Regions from separate parts of the Providencia sp. PROV200 genome, predicted to be linked through region 2. Evidence: predicted binding sites of a transcription regulator. Region 2 holds the regulator's gene; each other region holds the start of a gene.

The links. The regulator CRP, encoded in region 2, controls carbon source genes, mostly activating them, when cyclic AMP is high. The targets are predictions, from matches to a motif close to ATGTGANNNNNNTCACAT.
Region 1: the regulator CRP is predicted to act here: its motif matches at 3,560-3,577, upstream of M1E86_RS03120 (NupC/NupG family nucleoside CNT transporter).
Region 3: the regulator CRP is predicted to act here: its motif matches at 2,460-2,477, upstream of M1E86_RS12100 (NupC/NupG family nucleoside CNT transporter).

Annotation. Positions count from the first base shown of each region.
Region 1 is NZ_CP096307.1:721,932-729,464, reverse strand. It holds gene deoA (thymidine phosphorylase) at 1-789, opposite strand, end outside; gene deoC (deoxyribose-phosphate aldolase) at 838-1,617, opposite strand; gene M1E86_RS03120 (NupC/NupG family nucleoside CNT transporter) at 2,111-3,394, opposite strand; gene M1E86_RS03115 (TatD family hydrolase) at 3,700-4,485, opposite strand; gene M1E86_RS03110 (patatin-like phospholipase family protein) at 4,478-5,575, opposite strand; gene M1E86_RS03105 (BON domain-containing protein) at 5,718-6,128, opposite strand; gene prfC (peptide chain release factor 3) at 6,323-7,533, opposite strand, start outside.
Region 2 is NZ_CP096307.1:358,546-366,078, forward strand. It holds gene M1E86_RS01615 (aminodeoxychorismate synthase component II) at 255-830, shown strand; gene M1E86_RS01620 (aspartate aminotransferase family protein) at 960-2,174, shown strand; gene M1E86_RS01625 (hypothetical protein) at 2,331-4,001, opposite strand; gene crp (cAMP-activated global transcriptional regulator CRP) at 4,189-4,821, opposite strand; gene M1E86_RS01635 (OsmC family protein) at 5,178-5,579, shown strand; gene M1E86_RS01640 (phosphoribulokinase) at 5,670-6,539, opposite strand; gene M1E86_RS01645 (YheU family protein) at 6,716-6,934, opposite strand; gene M1E86_RS01650 (hydrolase) at 6,931-7,533, opposite strand, start outside.
Region 3 is NZ_CP096307.1:2,640,749-2,648,281, forward strand. It holds gene gltX (glutamate--tRNA ligase) at 1-310, shown strand, start outside; tRNA gene M1E86_RS12085 (tRNA-Ala) at 486-561, shown strand; tRNA gene M1E86_RS12090 (tRNA-Ala) at 604-679, shown strand; gene M1E86_RS12095 (DUF3820 family protein) at 916-1,131, opposite strand; gene M1E86_RS12100 (NupC/NupG family nucleoside CNT transporter) at 1,211-2,395, opposite strand; gene ligA (NAD-dependent DNA ligase LigA) at 2,671-4,689, opposite strand; gene zipA (cell division protein ZipA) at 4,747-5,748, opposite strand; gene cysZ (sulfate transporter CysZ) at 5,967-6,731, shown strand; gene cysK (cysteine synthase A) at 6,963-7,533, shown strand, end outside.

The DNA of each region.
Region 1 (7,533 bases), 360 kb from region 2:
TAAGAATTGAACGGCTTCACGAACTTCAACCGCGTTACCTGCACTGGATGCCAACACTTCATTCATGTCAGTCAATAATGCGGTCGTTTTACAGCCAGCCCCATTGGCCACTTTAACAATAGACTCTGCTAGCTGTTCTGACTTCTCATACGTTGGCATAAATGCACCAGAGCCGACTTTAACGTCCATCACTAGAGCATCAAGGCCTTCAGCCAGTTTTTTACCTAAAATTGAAGCCGTAATTAGCGGAATTGAGTCCACTGTCGCAGTAATATCACGAGTTGCATAAAAACGTTTATCAGCAGGTGCCAATGAATTAGTTTGCCCAATAATTGCCACCCCGACATCTTTGATAATGTCACGAAAACGGGCATCATCTGGGAAGATATCGAAATTAGGGATCGCTTCAAGCTTATCTAATGTCCCACCGGTGTGGCCTAGACCACGGCCTGAGATCATCGGTACATAACCGCCACACGCTGCAACCATTGGACCAAGCATCAGTGAAGTCACATCACCCACGCCGCCCGTTGAATGTTTATCAACTAATGGGCCGTTGAGGTTAAGTGATTTCCAGTTCAGAACCGTTCCTGAATCACGCATTGCTAATGTTAATGCAACACGCTCAGGCATGGTCATATCATTAAAATAGATAGTCATTGCCAATGCAGCAATTTGACCTTCTGAAACTGAGTTATCACGAACTCCATTGATAAAGAAACGAATTTCTTCTTCACTTAATGGCTTACCATCGCGTTTTTTACGGATAATTTCTTGTGCCAGAAACACAATATGCTCCTTTAAAGTCGAATTTATCGGCTAACAATATTGCGAAAATTAATAGCTGCTGCTTGATTTTTTAACGTCAAAACCCAGCGTATTTAATAAATTGGCTAATAAGCTAGAAGCCCCAAAACGGAAGTGGCGGCTATCAGCCCAATTGTCACCTAAAATTCGTCCCGCTAATGCTAAGTATTCTGCGGCTTCTTCTGCGGTACGGACGCCACCAGCCGGTTTAAAACCGACTGTTTTTTCAACGCCCATATCACGGATGACTTGCATCATGATTTCTGCACTTTCTAAAGTTGCATTAACAGGCACTTTACCCGTAGAGGTTTTAATAAAATCAGCGCCTGCTTTAATCGAAATTTCAGACGCTTTACGGATTAACGCTGCATCTTTTAATTCACCTGTTTCAATGATCACTTTCAACAAAACATTGGCAGCTGCACAGGCGTCTTTACAGGCTTTCACTAAGTCAAAACCAATTTTCTCATTACCCGCAATCAGTGCGCGATAAGGGAAAACGACGTCAACTTCATCGGCACCGTAAGCAATCGCCGCTTTAGTTTCAGCTAATGCGATATCAATATCATCGTTACCGTGTGGGAAATTTGTGACCGTCGCAATACGCACATCTGGAGTGCCTTGTTCACGTAATGTTTTACGTGCAATTGGAATAAAACGAGGATAAATACAGATTGCAGCCGTATTGCCTGCTGGGCTTTTCGCCTGATGACATAATGCAATGACTTTCGCATCGGTATCGTCATCATTTAAAGTGGTTAAATCCATAAGGGACAGCGCGCGTTGTGCGGCCGCTTTTAAATCAGTCATATAACTCTCCAACGTTGTTATTTCTTCAGAACGACACGTTCTTTGTTGGCGAGCGGGCTTGGTTCCTTAAAGATGCTAGTCGGATGCTTTCCGAACTGAGCAGCTGAGATCCTTCTCACCGCATCATGCCCTAGAGTCCTAGACTCTGAGAACTAGCAGTTCCATAGCAGCTTACTAATGCCTATTTGACCATGGAATGATGCCTTTTTATGTGCTACAAATCACATTAATCGACTGAATGTTACATTATTAAAATAAAAAATGTGATCCAATTCAAACTATAACATCAATTACCATCAATTCTTCTCTCAAATGGCTTTTCAATTCAATATATTCTTCATCATTAATCGACTAAGTTAAGAATAGTTGAAAATTTACGATTAATATAAAAAATCATAAAAGAATATAACGAATTAAAATGAAAACGGAAGGACTATTGCCCTTCCGATTGACTTATTTGAGATGGTATAAATTTAACCATCAGACACATAAACTAAATGACTGCGGCTGCGCCTAACGTCAAGAAAAAGCCGGCAATGGTTGCACTCATTAAGTTAGACAGTGTACCCGCCATAACCGCTTTCATACCTAAACGAGCAACCTCACTACGACGACTTGGGGCCATTCCCCCTAAACCACCGAGTAAAATAGCAACGGATGATAAGTTAGCAAACCCACATAATGCAAACGAAATAATCGCTTTAGTATGGTCAGAAAGCACTTGTTTGCCTGCCGCCAGTACTTCAGCATCCGCTTTCATGTATTCACCAAAATTCATGAATGCAACAAACTCATTCACAACAATTTTTTGGCCGATAAAAGAACCCGCGACTGTCGCTTCACTCCACGGCACACCAATTAAGAAGGCAATCGGTGCAAACAACCAACCTAATAATAATTCAAGTGATAATTGTGGATAGTCAAACCAACCACCAATACCACCTAAGATACCATTGATCAATGCAATCAATGCGATAAATGCCAATAACATTGCACCCACATTCAGCGCCAGTTGCATCCCTGATGATGCGCCAGAGGCTGCTGCATCAATGATGTTGGCAGGGCGCTCATCTTCAGCAACTAAATCGGTTGCATCAACCCGATCGTTCACATCTTCCGTTTCTGGAACCATCAGTTTAGCGAATAATAAACCACCTGGAGCGGCCATAAAGGAGGCGGCAATCAGGTATTCCATTGGCACGCCCATTTGCGCATAGCCCGCCAAAACTGATCCCGCAACAGAGGCTAAACCACCACACATGATGGCAAACAGCTCTGATGTGGTCATTGTTGCAATATAAGGGCGAACAACCAAAGGGGCCTCTGTTTGCCCTACGAAAATATTCGCTGTCGCAGATAAGGATTCGGTTCTTGAGGTTCCCAATACTTTTTGCAGGCCACCACCAAGAATTTTAATCACTAACTGCATAATGCCTAAATAATAAAGCACCGCAATTAATGAAGAGAAGAAAACGATAATAGGCAGAACACGGAAAGCGAAAATAAAACCACCGCCGCCAAACAGTTCAAACATTTTATCGGAAACAAGGCCACCGAAGATGAAATTCATCCCATCTTGGCCATATCCAATAACTTTAGAAACCGCATCAGACATCCCTTGGAGCACACTACGCCCCGCAGGAACATAAAGAACAAACGCGCCAATGGCTAGTTGTATTAAAAATGCACCACCCACTGTGCGTAGTTTAATAGCTCGGCGATTGCTGGAAAATAGAATAGCTATCCCGATAAGTACCGCCATTCCGATAATACTCATAATGAGCTGCATGGAAGGATCCCTGTTCACTTTATTTTAGGTTGATATATAAGGAAACGTGTAAGTCACCTTGATTTTTGATCTTATGATTATACCTAGTCATCACCAATAACCCGCAATACTCATCACAAATACTGAGTGCAATAAACAACAAAAATTCACACAATGTGATAAAAGTCACAAAATTAACTCGGTTTAATCTGGAAAGGGACTAAAGACCCAATTCATCACAATAAAAACTAAATAGATTTAAATAGCTAATTTGCGAAATTATATAAATATAATTTATGAATTGGCATGCGGTTTTATTTGGTGAGATTAAATAACGACAAGCTATTGTTGTAAAGTTGTTGGGCTATTTCTTCAGGGGATTCGTGGCGAAGCTCACATAATGAACGAAAAACCCACTCAATACGTTCAGGCCGATTTGGCTCGCCTTGGAAACCTGAAACAGGCATATCGGGGGCATCCGTTTCGAATAATAATGAAGCCAAAGGAAGTTGGGATATCACATGGCGAGTTTTATTCGCTCTTTCATAAGTAATGGTTCCCCCCACACCAATATAATAACCAAGTTTAACAAAGGCTTGTGCTTGAGATAGGCTGCCAGCAAAGCCATGTACGACGCCACGAGCAGGGACCTCAAAACGACGTAGCATTGCAGCTAATGGGTCATGGCTTTTTCGTGAATGTAAAATAACCGGTAAATCAAACTGTTTCGCTAACTTTAATTGTGCAGACAACACCTCTTGCTGGCGTTCAAATTGCGGGTTTTGCATATAGAGATCAAGCCCAATTTCGCCTATCGCCACACATTTTTTATTTTTTTTAGTTAGATAATCAGTCAATATATCAATATGTTGCTCTTGAAACTGACTTAAATATAATGGATGAAACCCCATAGCAGCATGGAGCTGCGGGTACTGCTGTGCCAATTGCCAAACCCGCTCAAAATTATCCACACTCACTGTCGGAATGACAATATCGCTCACGCCACTTTGCTGGGCAAGCTGCAAACTTTCAGTCAAAGAGTCACTAAAAGGTGGGAAATCAAAATGGCAATGAGTATCAATAAATTGACATTTAGCCATCACGAGTCTCATTTGCTGGTATCGCTGCCAAAGGCACTGAAGTGACAGGCTCAGTCACCAATTCAGGAATGAGTTCGCTCGGTACTTGAGGCTCAAGCTGAATGTCTAATGGGTTCGACTCAATTTTCTGAGCCAAGGTATGTCTAAAGCGATTTGTATTGTGGTCAAATGCACCACCCAGTGCTGCAATAAAATAGCGGCCACACCGACGGCCCGTATGGTAATCTTGATTAAGCGAAGATACTTTACTACCCAGCGCACTACTTTTCAGTGGAACAGGTGGATAAATCTCAAAGACCTGTACATCTTCTGGTGGGTTTTCAATAAATTCTTGTGTTCTACGGTAACTTTTCAGATGAACTTTAAGCATGGCAGCCATACGTTGTAAGCCATTCTTTTCCCCTTCCAGCCACCGAGTCATTCTTTTCACCCATTCAGGGGTAAAATACATTTGGGAAGGAACGGTACGGATCACCACAATAGTCTCAGCACCGCGGCGGTATGCCTCTTCAACTGGGATCGCAGCACTAATACCGCCATCCTGATATAAAGTGCCATCGAGTTCAACGCCTTCCCGATAAAAACCGGGAATAGCGCTGGACGCACGAATGATATCCAACCAAGTGTCGGCATCTGGCTGTAAGAAGGCCGCAGAAAAATCATCACTGCGGCTTGCTCCCATATAGAATTCACGGCCTGAATCTAATAAATCGAGCCCTGCTTGTATACGTAATGGAAATTCTTTTGCAGTGGTTTCGACTAGCCAATCTAAATCAATCAGATGGCCACCTCGAATAAAGCGTAAGGGATTGAAAAATGCTGAATTGGTTGTATAGCGAGTGATCACGCGACGAGCATAGCCCGCTTGCCCACAAATATACGCAGAAAGGTTCTGGGCGCCAGCAGAAGTACCAATCATCAGATCAAAAGGGTTAAAATCAGAAATAAGAAACTCATCCAGTACCCCGGCAGTAAAAATCCCTCGTTGACCGCCTCCTTCACATATCAGAGCCGTTTTTCCCGAGTTGATATTATCAAAGAATGCAAGCGGCTCAATCGTGCCGAGTGTAACTGAAACGTGTTTTCCCATAATGCCCCTGAATGACAGAAGTTCTCTTTAATTCACTTTAAATAGCTCAAAAACAGAATGAGCCTCCCACAGAAAGCCCATTCTATCGACATTGTACAATAAATATTCAGCAATATGAGCTATTGAGGCATTTATTTACCGTTTAGTTCGCAATCACTAAACCATTTTGTACCGATTTGACCCCATTAACTTGCGATGCCACTTGGGTAATTTTATCCATTTGATCGGCTGATTTAACAAAACCTGATAAGTAAACAACACCATTGACGGTTTTTACTGATACACTGTTACTCGAAATACCTTTCGTACCCAGTAATTTCCCTTTTACATCGGCAGTAATCGCTGAGTCATCAATATAATCACCGGTGTTTTTAGCGCCACTCGAAATAGCATTTCCAGTATCTTTACCAGCCATTTCAACGGTCTTAGATGCACTGTCCCAGGTTTCTGAGGCTTGTTTTTTCAAAGCGCTATCTGATGATGAGCTACAAGCCGCAAGCGCCCAGCTCAACCCAATAACTCCTAACAAACTCAATAGTTTTGCATTTTTCATAAAAACCTTCCTTTCACTGCAATGGACAACGAATAATATAGCCTAAGTAAAAAAACATAAAAAATAAAGAGAAAGGTAATAAACACAGAATATTCTTGATGAGAAGCACCAAAAAATAGGGAAAGTAACTTTAAATGAAGTTCGAAATAAGATGACCCACTACTAACCCTGTTAGCCGTGGGTCATAAACACAATTAGTGTTCGCGTGTTTTGCGGAATTTAACGTCAGGGTAGCGTTCACTGGTGAGGTTAAGGTTCACCATTGTAGGTGCGATATAAGATAAGTTATCGCCACCATCGAGGGCTAAGTTTTGCTCATTTTTACGCTTAAACTCTTCAAATTTCTTCGCATCATCACACTCAACCCAACGCGCAGTAGAAACGTTAACAGCTTCATAGATAGCTTCAACGTTATATTCGCTTTTCAAACGCGAAACGACCACGTCAAACTGCAACACCCCTACCGCACCAACGATTAAATCATTGTTAGTTAACGGACGGAAAACCTGTACCGCCCCCTCTTCAGATAACTGAACGAGGCCTTTTAGCAGTTGTTTTTGTTTTAGCGGGTCACGTAAGCGAATACGACGGAACAATTCAGGGGCAAAGTTTGGAATACCCGTAAATTTGAGTTCTTCACCTTGTGTGAAGGTATCACCGATTTGGATAGTGCCATGGTTGTGCAACCCAATGATATCCCCTGCATAGGCGTTTTCGACCTGAGAGCGATCGCCCGCCATAAAGGTTAACGCATCAGAAATTACTACGTCTTTTTTGATACGGACTTGACGCAGTTTCATACCTTTCTCATAAGTACCTGAAACAATACGCATAAACGCAACACGGTCACGGTGTTTCGGGTCCATATTGGCTTGAATTTTAAACACGAAGCCAGTGAATTTTTCTTCTGTCGCATTAACTTGGCGCAAATCTGTTTGGCGTGGTTGCGGCTGCGGAGCCCACTCCACTAAACCATCTAGCATATGGTCAACACCAAAGTTACCTAACGCGGTTCCGAAAAAGACTGGGGTTAATTCCCCCTGCAAGAAGGCCTCATGGTCAAATTCATGGGATGCCCCTTTAACCAATTCCAGCTCATCACGTAACTGCGCAGCGAGTTCATCGCCTACCGCTGCATCGAGATCTGGGTTATTTAGCCCTTTAATAATACGGATTTCTTGAATTGTATGCCCTTGACCTGTTTGGTATAGGATCGTTTCATCACGTAATAAATGATAAACACCTTTGAATAACTTACCACAACCGATAGGCCATGTGATTGGACAACAAGCAATTTTTAGCTCATTTTCCACTTCATCCATTAACTCCATTGGATCACGAATATCACGGTCCAACTTATTCATGAAGGTTAAGATTGGAGTGTCACGTAGGCGGGTAACTTCCA
Region 2 (7,533 bases):
ATTTAAAGTAAATCTTAATCAAAATACGGGGTTGTTATAAGAGTGTAAATATAATCCCATGATTTTTATATGGAAATTTATCTCTGATAAAAAACAATCATTGACTTAAATAGGCTATTTTCCTGCTTTGGCTGTGCTATGATAGCCGCCATTATTATTTTTATGGTGTTTTAATCATCGTTCTGATTGCCAACACGATAAAAATATGCATAAGAATTAATATATAATGATAAAAATCAGTCGGATAGGCTAATATGCTTTTACTTATTGATAATTACGATTCTTTTACTTACAACTTATACCAATACTTTTGTGAGTTAGGGGCAGAAGTTGTTGTAAAACGTAATGATGAAATTACCATCGAAGAAATTGAACAGCTTTCACCTACACATCTTGTGATTTCACCTGGGCCATGTACACCGGATGAGGCAGGTATCTCCCTTGAGGCGATCAAATACTTTGCAGGTAAATTACCCATTTTAGGGATTTGCTTAGGGCATCAAGCGATTGGGCAAGCATTTGGTGCATCAGTCGTTAAAGCTCGAGAAGTTATGCACGGTAAAACCTCTGCTATCCACCATAACCATCAAGGTGTTTTCAAGGGCTTGAACCGCCCCTTGACAGTAACACGCTACCATTCACTGGTGATTGCGGCAGAGACACTTCCTGTTTCTTTTGATGTATCAGCGTGGTCACTGAACAATGGTGATGTTGATGAAATCATGGGAATACGGCACAAAACCTTGCCTATAGAAGGCGTTCAGTTCCATCCTGAAAGCATTCTGAGTGAGCAAGGCCATGAATTACTCAATAATTTTCTAAAATATTAGTTTATAAATCTGGTTCAGAATAAATTAATTATGCATATTATGCCCTTTGCTATTGCTCTTTTTTGATTTTTTATTCATATTTAATGATTATATTTTCATTATCGCATTAAATAAGAGCAGGTGAGGGGTATGTCAGAGCAATCAGTAGTAAATCGGCAGACTTTTGATCAAGTTATGTTGCCTATATTTTCGCCAGCGGAATTTATTCCCGTTAAAGGCGAAGGGAGCCGTGTTTGGGATCAGCAAGGTAAAGAATATATTGATTTTGCTGGTGGGATTGCGGTTCTTGCTTTGGGGCATTGCCACCCTAGTTTAGTGTCGGCTGTGCGTGAACAGAGCGAAAAGCTATGGCATGTCAGCAATATTTTCACCAACGAGCAGGCGCTGAAGTTAGCACAAAAGCTCACGAATGCGACATTTGCTGACCGTGCATTTTTTGTGAATTCCGGCTCAGAAGCGAACGAAGCCGCATTTAAATTAGCGCGTCGTTACGCTATCACCAAATATAACCCATATAAAACTAAGATTATTGCTTTTAAACAAGCTTTCCATGGGCGCACATTATTTACCGTTTCGGTTGGTGGGCAAGCGAAATATGCGGATGGTTTTGGGCCAAAGCCTGCGGATATTATTCATGTACCTTTTAATGACCTTGATGCAGTCAAAGCGGTCATTGACGAAAATACCTGTGCAGTCGTTCTCGAACCAGTGCAAGGCGAAGGTGGTGTAACCGCAGCAACGTCAGAATTTCTGCAAGGTGTACGCAAACTGTGTGATGAAAATAACGCGTTGCTGATTTTTGATGAAGTGCAAAGCGGTATGGGGCGAACAGGCAAATTATTTTCTTATATGCATTACAATGTTGTGCCTGATATTTTAACTACGGCAAAAGCATTGGGTGGCGGTTTCCCTATTAGTGCAATGATCACCACTGAAGAAGTGGCAAAAACCATGGAAGTCGGTTCGCACGGTACCACCTATGGTGGCAATCCCTTAGCGTGTGCAGTAGGTAATGCAGCGTTTGATATTATTAATACTGAAGAAGTATTAAATGGTGTTGAAAAGAGTCGTGAATTATTTGTTGCTCATTTAAATAAACTGAATGATAAATACCACATCTTTTCTGAGATCAGAGGAATGGGGTTATTAATTGGCGCGGAGTTAGACGGAAAACTATTGAACCGCTCGAAAGATATCCTGCAAGCTAGTGCAGTAGAAGGCCTGATGATGCTCAATGCTGGCACGAATGTTTTACGTTTTACGCCTTCTCTGATCATTTCTGAAGAAGAAATCAACAGCGGTATGGCGAAATTAGATGCGGCGATCGGGAAATTGCTGAGTTAACCATGAGATAAGATTGCAGAAAATATTTTCTGCAATCTATTTTTTAATGTTATTTAATTGTTTTTGTTTAATTTAATTGTAAAATAATATTTTTTTGAAGCTGTATTTCTTTCTCCATATCGCTACTAAGTTGCTCTAATTCATTAGACGTTTTTTCTATTTTTTTTCCATTTTACTCAATTTCATTGGGGTCATTGAGGTTGCTTTATGAATTGGGGAAGTTTTATCAATAGGCAGATGTTGTCTTAGTCTAGATGATCGCGTTTGCCTAATTACTAAGGAGCTAGCATTAGTTGCTTTTAGGTATTCAGGTAAATTAACGATTGCTTTCTCTCCTTTGTGGAGTCGATTGGTTGAATCACTGTGTCCATAGGTAATTTTGTCGGCCTTTCTAATTTTTCCAGGTTCTGGAATTTGATAAAGCGGTTTTTTTAAGCTTGTATTTAGTAAATAGCTGTCCATTGTTGTAGTAGGTATTTCTGTTTTATTCGTCGTTGATGCTCCATTAGTTTTAATTAACTGAGGAATATGGCTTTTTTTTGATTTAATTGGATGCTCTATTTTTTTAACCTGTGAAAAATCGTACATTTTGATTTGTTTAGGTATTAGGCTTTTTTGCTCTTCTTTATAATCATTTATATCATCAGAATGATAGCCAGATGAGCTTAAACTTACATTACTTGATGAGTGGGTGAGTTCAAAAGAGGATATTTTATTTGTATTTTTGATTTTATCATCTTTATTTTTTTCTTCTTTTTCAATCACTCGTTTAAAACTATTGTATTCATCTTCCAGCATTCTGATGGTTGCTCTCATATCATTGAAGATAACATTAATATCGCGAATTTTACCATTTGGTGATATTGGGAAATCTATAATATCGATGATATTTAATTTTTCGAACTGCTTATGATTTTGATAAAGGGGGTGGATTTCCTCTTCAGGTTCTGACTTTCTGTTTATCAGTTTATTAATTTTCGATTCAACTCGGATCATTTCATCGAGTAGGAATTTATAATTATTAAATAAATCTAATTTTTGCTGCTGAGTTGTATAAACTAAGTTACTTATAGCCTTGGTGCTATTAATTTCATTGTGTTTTTTCATTAACTCTTGTCTAGCTATAGTAGCCCTATCTGTAATTTTAACCTTTCCATTTTCAAACTTAACGCATAGTTCTTTCTTTTTATTTGTTTTAAAAACATCTCTGAACTTGCGAATACTTTTTTCATGAATGGATTTTATTTTATATTTAAAATTAGATAGCGTACCTGCGGAACGGTTTAAATGAAAATCTACAAACGTTGAGGTTTCAACGTTGTTTTTTTTAGTTGTTTGCATTGGTAAGTCTTCCTGAGTTTTATGGGTAATTGAATGGTCTTCTACTGGGGTAAAATTTTTTTCTATTTTTCTCGAATTTTTAAATATGAGGGGATAGCGAGAAACTAAGCTCTGATCTTGAGAACTAGGCATATTTTTAAAAAAATCAAGGCTAGTCTTGAAATCGATAGAGCGGATGTCAATATTTTTATTTTTTTGAGTTCCAAAAACAATCTTATGTTTAGGATCAAATACCTTATAAGTTGGCTGGGTATTAGGTAGCAAACTTCCTATATTTAATGAAGATATAAAATTTACATTTCGCGTATTTTTCATCGACTCTGTAGTTTTATTTGCTAATGCAGGGAATTTTACAGATGTGGAATTTGCATATTGTAATTTCTTAAAAAAATTCTTATTTTGTTGAAAGTTGTTAATAACGCTATTCGTAATATTTCCTGATTGTGGCAAGGAAAATTGGTGGTTTTGGTTGCTATTAATGGGCATATATAAATTCCCGAATGATTATGTATTAATTATCCATGATTTTATATAAGCATATTTTAAATAATATCAAAAAACGCGAGTATACTTGAAAATTAATAGAGGAGTGGGTACAAGAGAAAAGTGTAAACAGCGATATATTGCTGTTTACACTAAGAGTCTAGCCAACCAAGTTTGGCTAAAATATTAATTAACGGGTGCCGTAGACAACAATGGTTTTGCCGTGCGCAGAGATCAGGTTTTGATCTTCTAGCATTTTTAAAATACGACCGACTGTTTCACGGGAACAACCCACGATTTGGCCAATTTCCTGACGAGTGATTTTGATTTGCATTCCATCTGGATGTGTCATTGCATCGGGTTGTTTGGCTAAATTTAATAGGGTTTGAGCTATACGGCCTGTCACATCTAAGAAGGCGAGGTTGCCCACTTTTTCAGACGTGGTTTGCAGGCGACTAGCCATTTGCGCAGAAAGGCGCATTAAAATATCAGGGTTTACCTGAATCAATTGACGGAATTTTTTGTAAGAAATTTCAGCAACTTCGCAGGCGACTTTTGCTCTAACCCACGCAGTGCGTTCCTGCCCTTCTTCAAATAACCCAAGCTCACCAATGAAATCCCCTTGATTCAGGTAAGAGAGGATCATTTCTTTGCCTTCTTCATCTTTAATTAAAACAGCCACCGAACCTTTAACGATATAGTAAAGGGTTTCTGCTTTCTCACCCTGATGGATAAGAGTGCTCTTGGATGGATATTTATGAATATGGCAGTGTGACAAAAACCATTCAAGAGTAGGGTCTGTTTGTGGCTTGCCGAGAACCATTAGCGTTATCCTCTGTATGTTATTGCAGCCATTCAGAAAAACGAATTAGAAAGGCTGGCTTTAAAGTCACTAGCTTAGCATATTAATTTGCCTTATATACCTTTAAATAATCTAACAGCTGATTGGTTCAGCGTTTTTGATTGCTTTGGGTAACGCAAATTGATATCAACACTATAATATGATCAATTAAACCGTTGAGTTTTGATCTTAATCCTATCAACTAAGTATTGTTTGTAGCATATTCAATACAGAAAGTCTCCCCTGTATCGCTTCAGCCAAATAAAGTTGATATAACATTCATTATATCTATGGAACAATGTAGCCTTTAAGTCGATTTCATTTCAAGGGGAAATACAATGGAAGCAAGAGTAAAGTGGGTTGAAGGGCTTTCTTTTTTAGGTGAGTCAGCGTCTGGACACCAAGTGATGATGGATGGGAATGCGGGGGATAAGGCCCCAAGCCCAATGGAAATGGTGCTCATGGCAGCAGGTGGCTGTAGTGCGATTGATGTCGTTTCGATTTTACAAAAGGGTCGTTACGATGTGACTAATTGTGAAGTTAAGTTAACGTCACAGCGCCGTGAAGAAGCCCCGCGTTATTTTGTAAAAATCCATTTGCATTTTATTGTAGCTGGGAATGAATTAACAGAAAAAGGGGTCGAACGTGCGGTTCAACTTTCCGCAGAAAAATATTGTTCGGTGGCGTTGATGTTAGAGAAAACCGTTGAAGTCACACACAGCTTTGAAATAAAAAGCTAAAAATAAATTTAATATTTATTAATATATTTGAATCGAAAGATGCTTATCTTAATTAATGATAAGCATCTTATTTATTAATCAAAAAATAATTTAATTGTTGTTCTTTTGATTAATTAATTTTTCGACTATTGGCGCCATAATTAATTCCATCGCTAGCCCCAATTTCCCTCCAGGAACGACAATTGTATTCATTGCGGAAATAAATGAGCCGGATATCATTGATAGCAAATAGGGGAAATCAATTTGTTCTAGCCCACGAAAACGGATCACAATAAAGCTTTCGTCTTGTGACGGAATCGCTTTTGCTGAGAATGGGTTAGATGTGTCTACCGTTGGAACACGTTGGAAATTAATGTGAGTGCGAGAAAATTGTGGCGTGATGTAATTAATATAGTCCCCCATAGAACGCACAACCGAGTCCATGACGGCTTCGCGAGAGTGCCCTCGCTCTGTGGTATCGCGGATCAATTTTTGGATCCATTCTAGGTTGACAATAGGGACAACGCCGACAAGCAAATCAACATGTTGTGCAACATTATGTTCTGGCGTCACAACGCCCCCATGTAGCCCCTCATAAAACAATATATCTGTTTTGTCTGGCAGCGGCTCCCAAGGGGTGAATGTCCCTGGTTGCAAGCCATAAGGTACGGCTTCATCATAAGTATGTAGGTATTTACGGGACTGCCCACAGCCGGTTTTTGCGTAATCAACTAAGGTTTGTTCAAGCAAAGCAAAATCATTCGCTTCGGGGCCAAAATAACTGATGTGCCGCCCTTGTTCTCTGGCTTTACGGATAGCCATATCCATTTCAGGACGTGTATAGCGATGAAAGCTATCTCCTTCCAGTGTTGCCGGTTGAATATTTAATTGGTGAAAAACTTTACGAAATGCTTGGCTAGTTGAGGTTGTGCCAGCACCGCTTGAACCGGTGATGGCTATGATTGGGTGCTTTTTGGACATCGCAGACTCCCTGTGTTGCGCTAATAAGCACTATTTTAATCAACAGTGCATGAAGCGGATTAACGGGTGTTAGGGTTATGAGTCTTATTTGATAGTTTACGACATGGTTGCGTTGGAAAACACTCACTTAATTTGTGGTTGCTGATGATGTCAAAATGAACCATGGAATAAACACATCATAAAGAAAAACTTCCCTTAGGCATGAAATTAACCGATTCATGCAATTCAGACCAGACTAGCACAATTTCACCAGAAACTAACTGCTGTTTCACATCGTTAACCTTATCTTGCAAGCTTTTTTCATGGGAGCCATAGTCTGTCCCTTCTCGTAAAACATAGCTTTCAATCAGATTTTCCAATGTTTCAGGGGCAAGTTCTTGCCAAGGAATAATCACATTATTTCCTTATCTAAATAAGGCGTTAACCATTGAGGAATACGGGTTTCTAACCACATTTGCGGTTTTCTCAATGTACCGCTCACAAAGCCGACGTGCCCGCCATGTTCTGTCATTTGGTATTCCACATTGTGGGGTAAAAATGATAAATCAGGCACAACTTCAGGCGCCATAAATGGGTCATCTTTGGCGTGAATAATTAACGTTGGTTTAGTGATATAAGCTAATTTGGGTAATGCGCTGCATTTTTGATAATAATCGGTTGCATCATCAAACCCATGAATACGTGCAGTAATCACATCATCAAACTCACGGATCCGTTTAAGCTGCTTTAATTGTAAGAGGTTTAAGGGTAGTGAGCCTGGATAACGCACTAATTTTCGGGTGGCATTGCGTTTCAAGCCATTGAGCAAATAACGTTGATAAAATTGAGAAATGCCCTTTTCCATGCGTAAAGAGCAGGCTTCTAACATCAAAGGAGCAGAAACAACAACACCCGCATCGACATCTGCATTTTGGCCGCTTTCAGCTAAATAGCACGCTAACATATTACCACCAAGGGAATAGCCGACCGCGGCCGTCGGCGTATCACCATAGGT
Region 3 (7,533 bases), 2.0 Mb from region 2:
GTTTGATGCAGATGCTGCGAAAAAACATTTGCGCCCAGTCGCTCGCCAACCATTAGAAGTGATAAAAGCTAAGTTAGCTGCGATAACTGATTGGACTGCTGAAAATGTTCACCAAGCCATCGAAGCAACCGCAGCAGAATTAGAAGTGGGTATGGGTAAAGTGGGTATGCCTTTACGTGTTGCTGTGACAGGTGCTGGCCAATCTCCAGGCCTGGATGTCACTGTCCACGCTATCGGCCAAGCACGTTCCATAGCTCGTATTGAAAAAGCCTTAGCGTTTATCGCTGAACGTGAAGCTTCTGCTCAATAAGTAAAATGATTGGCCTCCAATTTATTGGGGGCCAGTTCTCTACCTCAATCCCCCTTCTCCACTCAGCTGACTGCAAAATGTTCTATATTTCAGCAATTAAACCTAAAACCCGATTATTTTATTGACACTCTAACTTAGCTTGAATATGATGCATCCCGTCCAAAAGATTTTGTTTGGGGCTATAGCTCAGCTGGGAGAGCGCTTGCATGGCATGCAAGAGGTCAGCGGTTCGATCCCGCTTAGCTCCACCATCTAATTCCCTGTTAGGTGGCACAATACAAAACATTTCGATTGGGGCTATAGCTCAGCTGGGAGAGCGCTTGCATGGCATGCAAGAGGTCAGCGGTTCGATCCCGCTTAGCTCCACCAATCATTTAAATACTAAACGTCACTACTCGTCTCTTCCATTTTAAATCAATATATACTCAATAAATTCAATATGATGTGATCGTCACGAAGCCAAATTCTCTTGAAGATACGCTTTCCCTACGACAATGTAGATCAGTCGCATACAGAGTGAACTTTAGTCCAGATCAAATATTTGGGGATAATATGATGTGCTAGAACGATTGAGATTAAAAAGGGCTTAACACCAAGCCAGTCAACTAACCCCGTTTTAATGGCTTTACCAGCCCTTCTAGGCCCTCAATTTTAAGCCCTAGCGTCATTTCCATTAACTGTCCTAAACGTCCAGCAGGGAACTCCCCTTTCTTATAAAACCATAATAAATATTCTTCGGGTAAATCAATCAATACACAGCCTTTATATTTACCAAATGGCATATACGTGTTGGCCATATCAATGAGATCTTGTTTTTCCATTCTGAGTTCTCTTTCATATCAAGCACAAAAAACGGCGTTCATCTGAACGCCGTTTCGTAATCTAGCATGTTTTCGTGGATTACAAAACCAACCCAACGACCGCTGCAGATAAGAAGCTAACTAAAGTTGAACCGTACAGTAATTTCAAGCCAAAGCGAGCTACGGTATTACCTTGTTTCTCATCTAAGCCTTTAATTGCACCCGCAATGATACCAATAGATGAGAAGTTAGCGAAAGACACTAAGAATACGGATAAGATCCCAACAGAGCGCTCAGATAACCCACCAGCAATCGCTTGCAAGCCGTCCATCGCAACGAATTCATTCGTGACCATTTTCACTGCCATAATTCCGCCAACTTGTAAGGCTTCATCGGCGGGAATACCAAGCATCCATGCAAACGGATAGAACACGTAACCTAACATGGTTTGGAAGTCGATACCGAATACCGCGGAGAAAATACCGTTAATCATCGCTATGAGGGCAATAAAACCAATCAACATCGCTGAAACGATAATCGCTACTTTAAACCCAGCAAGAATATATTCACCTAACATTTCAAAGAAGCTTTGTCCTTCATGCAGGTTGCTCATTTGAATATCTTCTTCACCTTCAGGTGGATACGGGTTAATCAGTGATAGGACGACGAAAGTACCAAACATATTTAGAACCAATGCAGCGACCACAAAACGCGGCTCTAACATGGTCATGTATGCCCCAACGATAGACATAGATACTGTTGACATGGCAGTTGCCGCCATGGTGTACATTCTGCGGTCTGACATCCGGTTCAGTTGGTCTTTATACGCAATAAAGTTTTCTGACTGACCCAGTAACAATGAACTGACTGCGTTAAAAGACTCTAACTTACCCATACCATTCACTTTCGATAACACGGTACCGATGATACGGATCACGATAGGGAGAATTTTGACGTGCTGTAAGATCCCGATCAACGCAGAAATAAAGATGATTGGGCATAACACTTGTAAGAAGAAGAACGCTAAGTTGCCTTCAATCATGCCACCAAAAATAAATTTAGTCCCTTCTGCTGCATAGCCTAGCAAGTGGGTAAATACCCCTGCCACACCAAGAACAAAAGATTCGCCAATATTCGATTTTAAGAACAAATACGCTAATGCAATTTGAATAACGAGTAGTTGAACAACATAGCGAGGACGGATCCCTCTACGGTTACTACTGGCTAAAATGGCAAGTGCTGCAATTACAACTAAAGATAAAACGAAATGCAGGATCGAGGTCATATGCGACTCCAACAAATTTAAGAATCAGTCTATGTGCATATTCTATGTAATAGACAACATTTAAATGAGACGGGAGTCACATTAATATGAAAGCTTACTAGGTGTATTTTGCAAAAAGAAGAAGGTGATCACGTTTCAACGATAACAATTCCTACCATTCGCTTTTTTTGCACAGAAATTTTACTGAAAATTTAAGTTAAGACTTACAACAACCTGCGTATAAAATTGTTGCCTACAATGATTGTAGGCAACTAAGTCAAATTGAATATAGTTCACTATTGGATATTCAGCAAACGAATCAATTCATTTTCATCAATAACGCGTATGCCGAGTTCATTTGCTTTTGCTAATTTAGAACCTGCGGCCTCTCCTGCGATAACTAAATCTGTTTTTTTAGAGACGCTTCCTGAGACTTTCGCGCCCAAAGCGACCAATTTGTCTTTGGCTTCATCACGGGTTAATACACTCATCGAGCCAGTCAACACCACCGTTTTACCTGCAAATGGACTGTCGATTTCTGCACTATTCACCACTTTGACTTCAGGCCAGTGAATATTTGCTTTAGTCAGTAAATCTTCAATCACCGCTTGGTTATGAGGTTCACGGAAAAAATTGACCACATGTTTCGCAACTACATGACCAATATCTTGAACGGTTTTTAGTGACTCTTCATCCGCCGCCATCACAGCCTCAAGTGTGGTGTAATGCGCTGCTAAGTTTGCCGCCGTTGCTTCGCCAACCTCACGAATTCCAAGGGCATAAATAAAGCGAGCCAATGTTGTTTGCTTAGACTTATTGAGTGCATCAACCAGATTCTGTGCCGACTTCGGCCCCATTCTATCGAGGCCAGTTAAGATACCAGCACTTAACTGATAGAGGTCTGCGGGGGTTTTGACATACTCTTTTTCAACTAACTGGTCGATAATTTTATCGCCCATGCCATCCACATCCATTGCGCGGCGTGAGACAAAATGCTTCAGTGCTTCTTTGCGTTGTGCCCCACAAATCAGCCCACCTGTACAGCGCGCTACCGCTTCACCTTCAACTCGTTCGATATCAGAGCCGCATACAGGGCAATGGGTTGGGAAAACAATTTCGCGGCTATCGGCAGGTCGCTTATCAACGACAACACTGACGATTTGTGGGATAACATCCCCTGCTCGGCGAATAATGACCGTATCACCGATATGCACGCCAAGACGTTCAATTTCATCTGCATTGTGTAGCGTCGCATTGCTGACGACTACACCGGCAACTTGCACGGGTTCTAAACGCGCCACAGGCGTGATGGCACCGGTACGCCCAACTTGAAATTCTACATCTTTTAATAGTGTTACTTGCTCTTGAGCAGGAAATTTAAACGCCGTCGCCCAACGAGGTGCTCGAGAAACAAAGCCTAACTCTTCTTGAATTGCAATCGAGTTAACTTTAATCACCACACCATCGATATCAAAGCCAAGATCAGGACGAACTTGCTCAATTTCACGATAGAAATCTAATACAGCCTGATGACCAACACGTAATTGAACATAATCACTAACCGGCAAACCCCATGCTTTGAATTGCATCAAACGCTCATAATGTGTATCTGGTAACGTGCCACCTTCTACTAACCCAACACCATAACAATAAAAAGTGAGAGGCCTTTTGGCGGTAATACGTGGATCCAATTGACGTAGAGAACCCGCAGCCGCATTACGAGGGTTCGCAAAGACTTTACCATCTGTTTTACGCGCTTGCTCATTCAGCGCTTCAAACCCTTTTTGAGGCATGAAAACTTCACCGCGGATCTCAACACGATCAGGCACATTGTTACCTGTTAAACGTAATGGAATAGCGCGTATGGTTCGAACATTCGCAGTAATATTTTCACCGACAGTCCCATCACCGCGAGTCGCAGCTTGTACTAACTCACCGTTTTCATACAACAAACTTACCGCTAGCCCATCAAGTTTGAGCTCACAACAGAAAGTCAGTTCTTGATGATTTTTCAAACGGTCTCTTACCCGTTTATCAAATGCAAGATAACTTTCCTCATCAAAAACATTATCTAGCGATAACATAGGAATTTCATGGCGTACGGTATCAAACGCAGCTAATGGCGCGGCACCAACACGTTGAGTCGGCGAATCACTCGTGACAAGTTCAGGATGTTGTGCCTCTATCTCTTTGAGACGTTGCATTAACTTGTCATATTCAACGTCTGGAATTTCAGGCGCATCTAATACATGGTATTGATATTCATGATGACGTAACTGTTTTTTTAATTCGTCTATTTCTTGTTTGGTTGTCATGATCCACTCATACAGATAAAAAACCCCCAATTAATGGGGGTTCTGTTCAATGTTTATTTAACTTAATGTATTTCTAATTCGAGCATGGTACACCTCTATTTTTTGAGGTGTCAGCATTTTACGTTCGTCATCAAGGACTACCCCTCCCGCATCTGATGCGATACGTTGAGCGGCTTGTAACATCAGTTTGAAATTTTGCCCTGCATCACCGTAAGACGGTACCATCATGAACATGGAAACCCCTGGCGTAGTAAAGTCAGCCATTGTCTCAGGGTCGAATGAGCCCGGTTTCACCATGTTAGCAAGGCTAAACAACACTGGTCCCGTACCCGATGGATTGACATGGCGGTGGAATATTTTCATTTCCCCGAATTGGAAACCGGCTTGTAAAATACTTTGCAGTAATAACTCACCTTGAAGTTCCTGCCCTTGCAAAGCGGCTACGTGAAGTACCAGGACTGTCTCCTTGCTACTTGTTGTAGCAGGATCTTCCTGCGGCTCAGCTTTCTTCTCAATATGCTGCGTCTCTTGTTCATAGGTACTCGACTGGGGCTCTTCTCTTAATTTAGTTGAATCAATATGTGGTTCAGTAGCGGCATTGGTAACCGGTTGAGTTTGAAGTTCAGGCTCAACGGCTACTTCCTCACTCATGTTAATGGTGAGTTGCTCAGGAACATGAACAGCTTCATTACGTTGATGCGGCGTAGGTTCGCTATGTACGGGTGATTTAGCCTCTGGCTCCCTATTCATAACAATATCAGGTTCAACCGACGCCTGTGCCTGTATATTAGGTTCAACTGGAGACTCATTTTTTACCGGATATACAGGCTCAGTGGCAGCTGGATGAACAGGTGCCTGCTGAGTAGGTTGATTTTCAGTAAATAATGCAGAACTATCATATTCTGATGAGTTCTCTTGCATATCGTTCTTTCTACGTTTTACGGGTCTGTCGCGAAATAACTTCGAGCGCTCTTTACGGCTGGTCCATAAACCATGCAGTAATAAAGCGACAATCGCTATCGCACCTACGACCACTAATATCAGACGCAAATCCTGCATCGCTGCTATCTCTAGTTGATGAATGATAATGCCAACACGGCGGAAACTACCTTAAGATTATTTCTCAATTGCTCTAAGTGCAACCCCCAGAACGATTTTCTTACAAGAAAGAGAATATTCCGCTTTCATTTGCTGCTTTTTTAAGCGAATAATGGCTAGTCAGCCTAATTTCATATCTATATGATACATGGTCAACCGAAAAGGAGAGAACAAGAAGTATGACCCAATCGACATTTTCGACACAAAAAGACCATTCTGGTTTTTATTATTTTACACAAGGCTGGAGACTAATCACTCGGCCCGGTATTAAACGTTTTGTTATTTTGCCCCTATTAGCCAATATTTTATTCTTAGGCGGCGCATTTTGGTGGTTATATACCAAGCTTGGTGGCTGGATAGACCAAGTGATGGCTTACATTCCTGACTGGCTACAATGGCTCGATTATGTTATTTGGCCAATCGCTGTTATCTCTATTTTGCTCGTATTCACTTATTTTTTTAGTACGGTTGCTAATATTATCGCTGCACCTTTTAACGGTTGGTTATCAGAAAAACTCGAAGCGGAGCTAACAGGTAAACCGTCACCAGATACTGGCGTTGCTGAGTTATTAAAAGATGTACCTCGTATGATAAAACGCGAGTTTGTCCGAATCGGTTACTATTTACCTCGCGCTATTGGGTTATTGATCCTATTTTTCATACCTGGTATTGGCCAAACCGTCGCTCCGGTACTGTGGTTTTTATTTGGTGCTTGGATGATGTCAATCCAGTATTGTGATTACCCGTTTGATAACCACCGTGTTGGTTTTAGCGAAATGAAACAAGCGCTTGCCAAAGAACGGATGCGAAATATTCAATTTGGTGGCGTTATCAGCCTGTTAATGATGGTCCCTTTTGTCAACTTAGTGATCATGCCTGTTGCAGTTTGTGGTGCAACATTGATGTGGGTTGACCGGTATCGTGACCGCTACGCACGCTACTAATCTATTAAATCATTGCGCAGGTTTACCGCCTGCGCTCTTCTTTTATTTAATTCTCTTACCTATTTTCTGCAAAATTTCTTAGAACTATTAGGTCTAAAATAGCATTTCGTTATAAGCTTATACTCAAATCGTATTTGCATTAATTTGTTCTTTCCGTATGTTGAATCCATCTCATTATTTTTTAATCAATACTGATTACATTACTGGCTAACCGATTTTTAAGGATATCCCATGAGCAAAATTTATGATGACAACTCGTTGACCATTGGCCACACCCCGCTTGTCCGATTAAAGCATTTTGGTAATGGCAATATTTTAGCAAAAGTGGAGTCTCGCAACCCAAGCTTCAGTGTTAAGTGCCGTATTGGTGCGAACATGATTTGGGACGCAGAGAAAAAAGGTATCCTAAATAAAGACAAAGAATTAGTTGAGCCAACCAGTGGTAATACAGGTATCGCTTTAGCCTATGTCGCTGCGGCGAGAGGTTATAAATTGACCTTAACCATGCCTGAAACGATGAGTATTGAACGCCGTAAACTGCTCAAAGCATTGGGTGCCAACCTCGTTTTAACTGAAGGGGCAAAAGGCATGAAAGGTGCGATAGCTAAAGCTGAAGAAATAGTGAATAGCAATCCTAAAAAATACCTATTACTTCAACAGTTTAACAACCCAGCAAACCCTGAGATTCATGAAAAAACCACAGGCCCTGAAATTTGGGAAGATACTGACGGCAATGTCGACGTTGTGGTTGCAGGTGTCGGTACAGGTGGAACCATTACAGGGATTGCAAGGTACCTGAAGA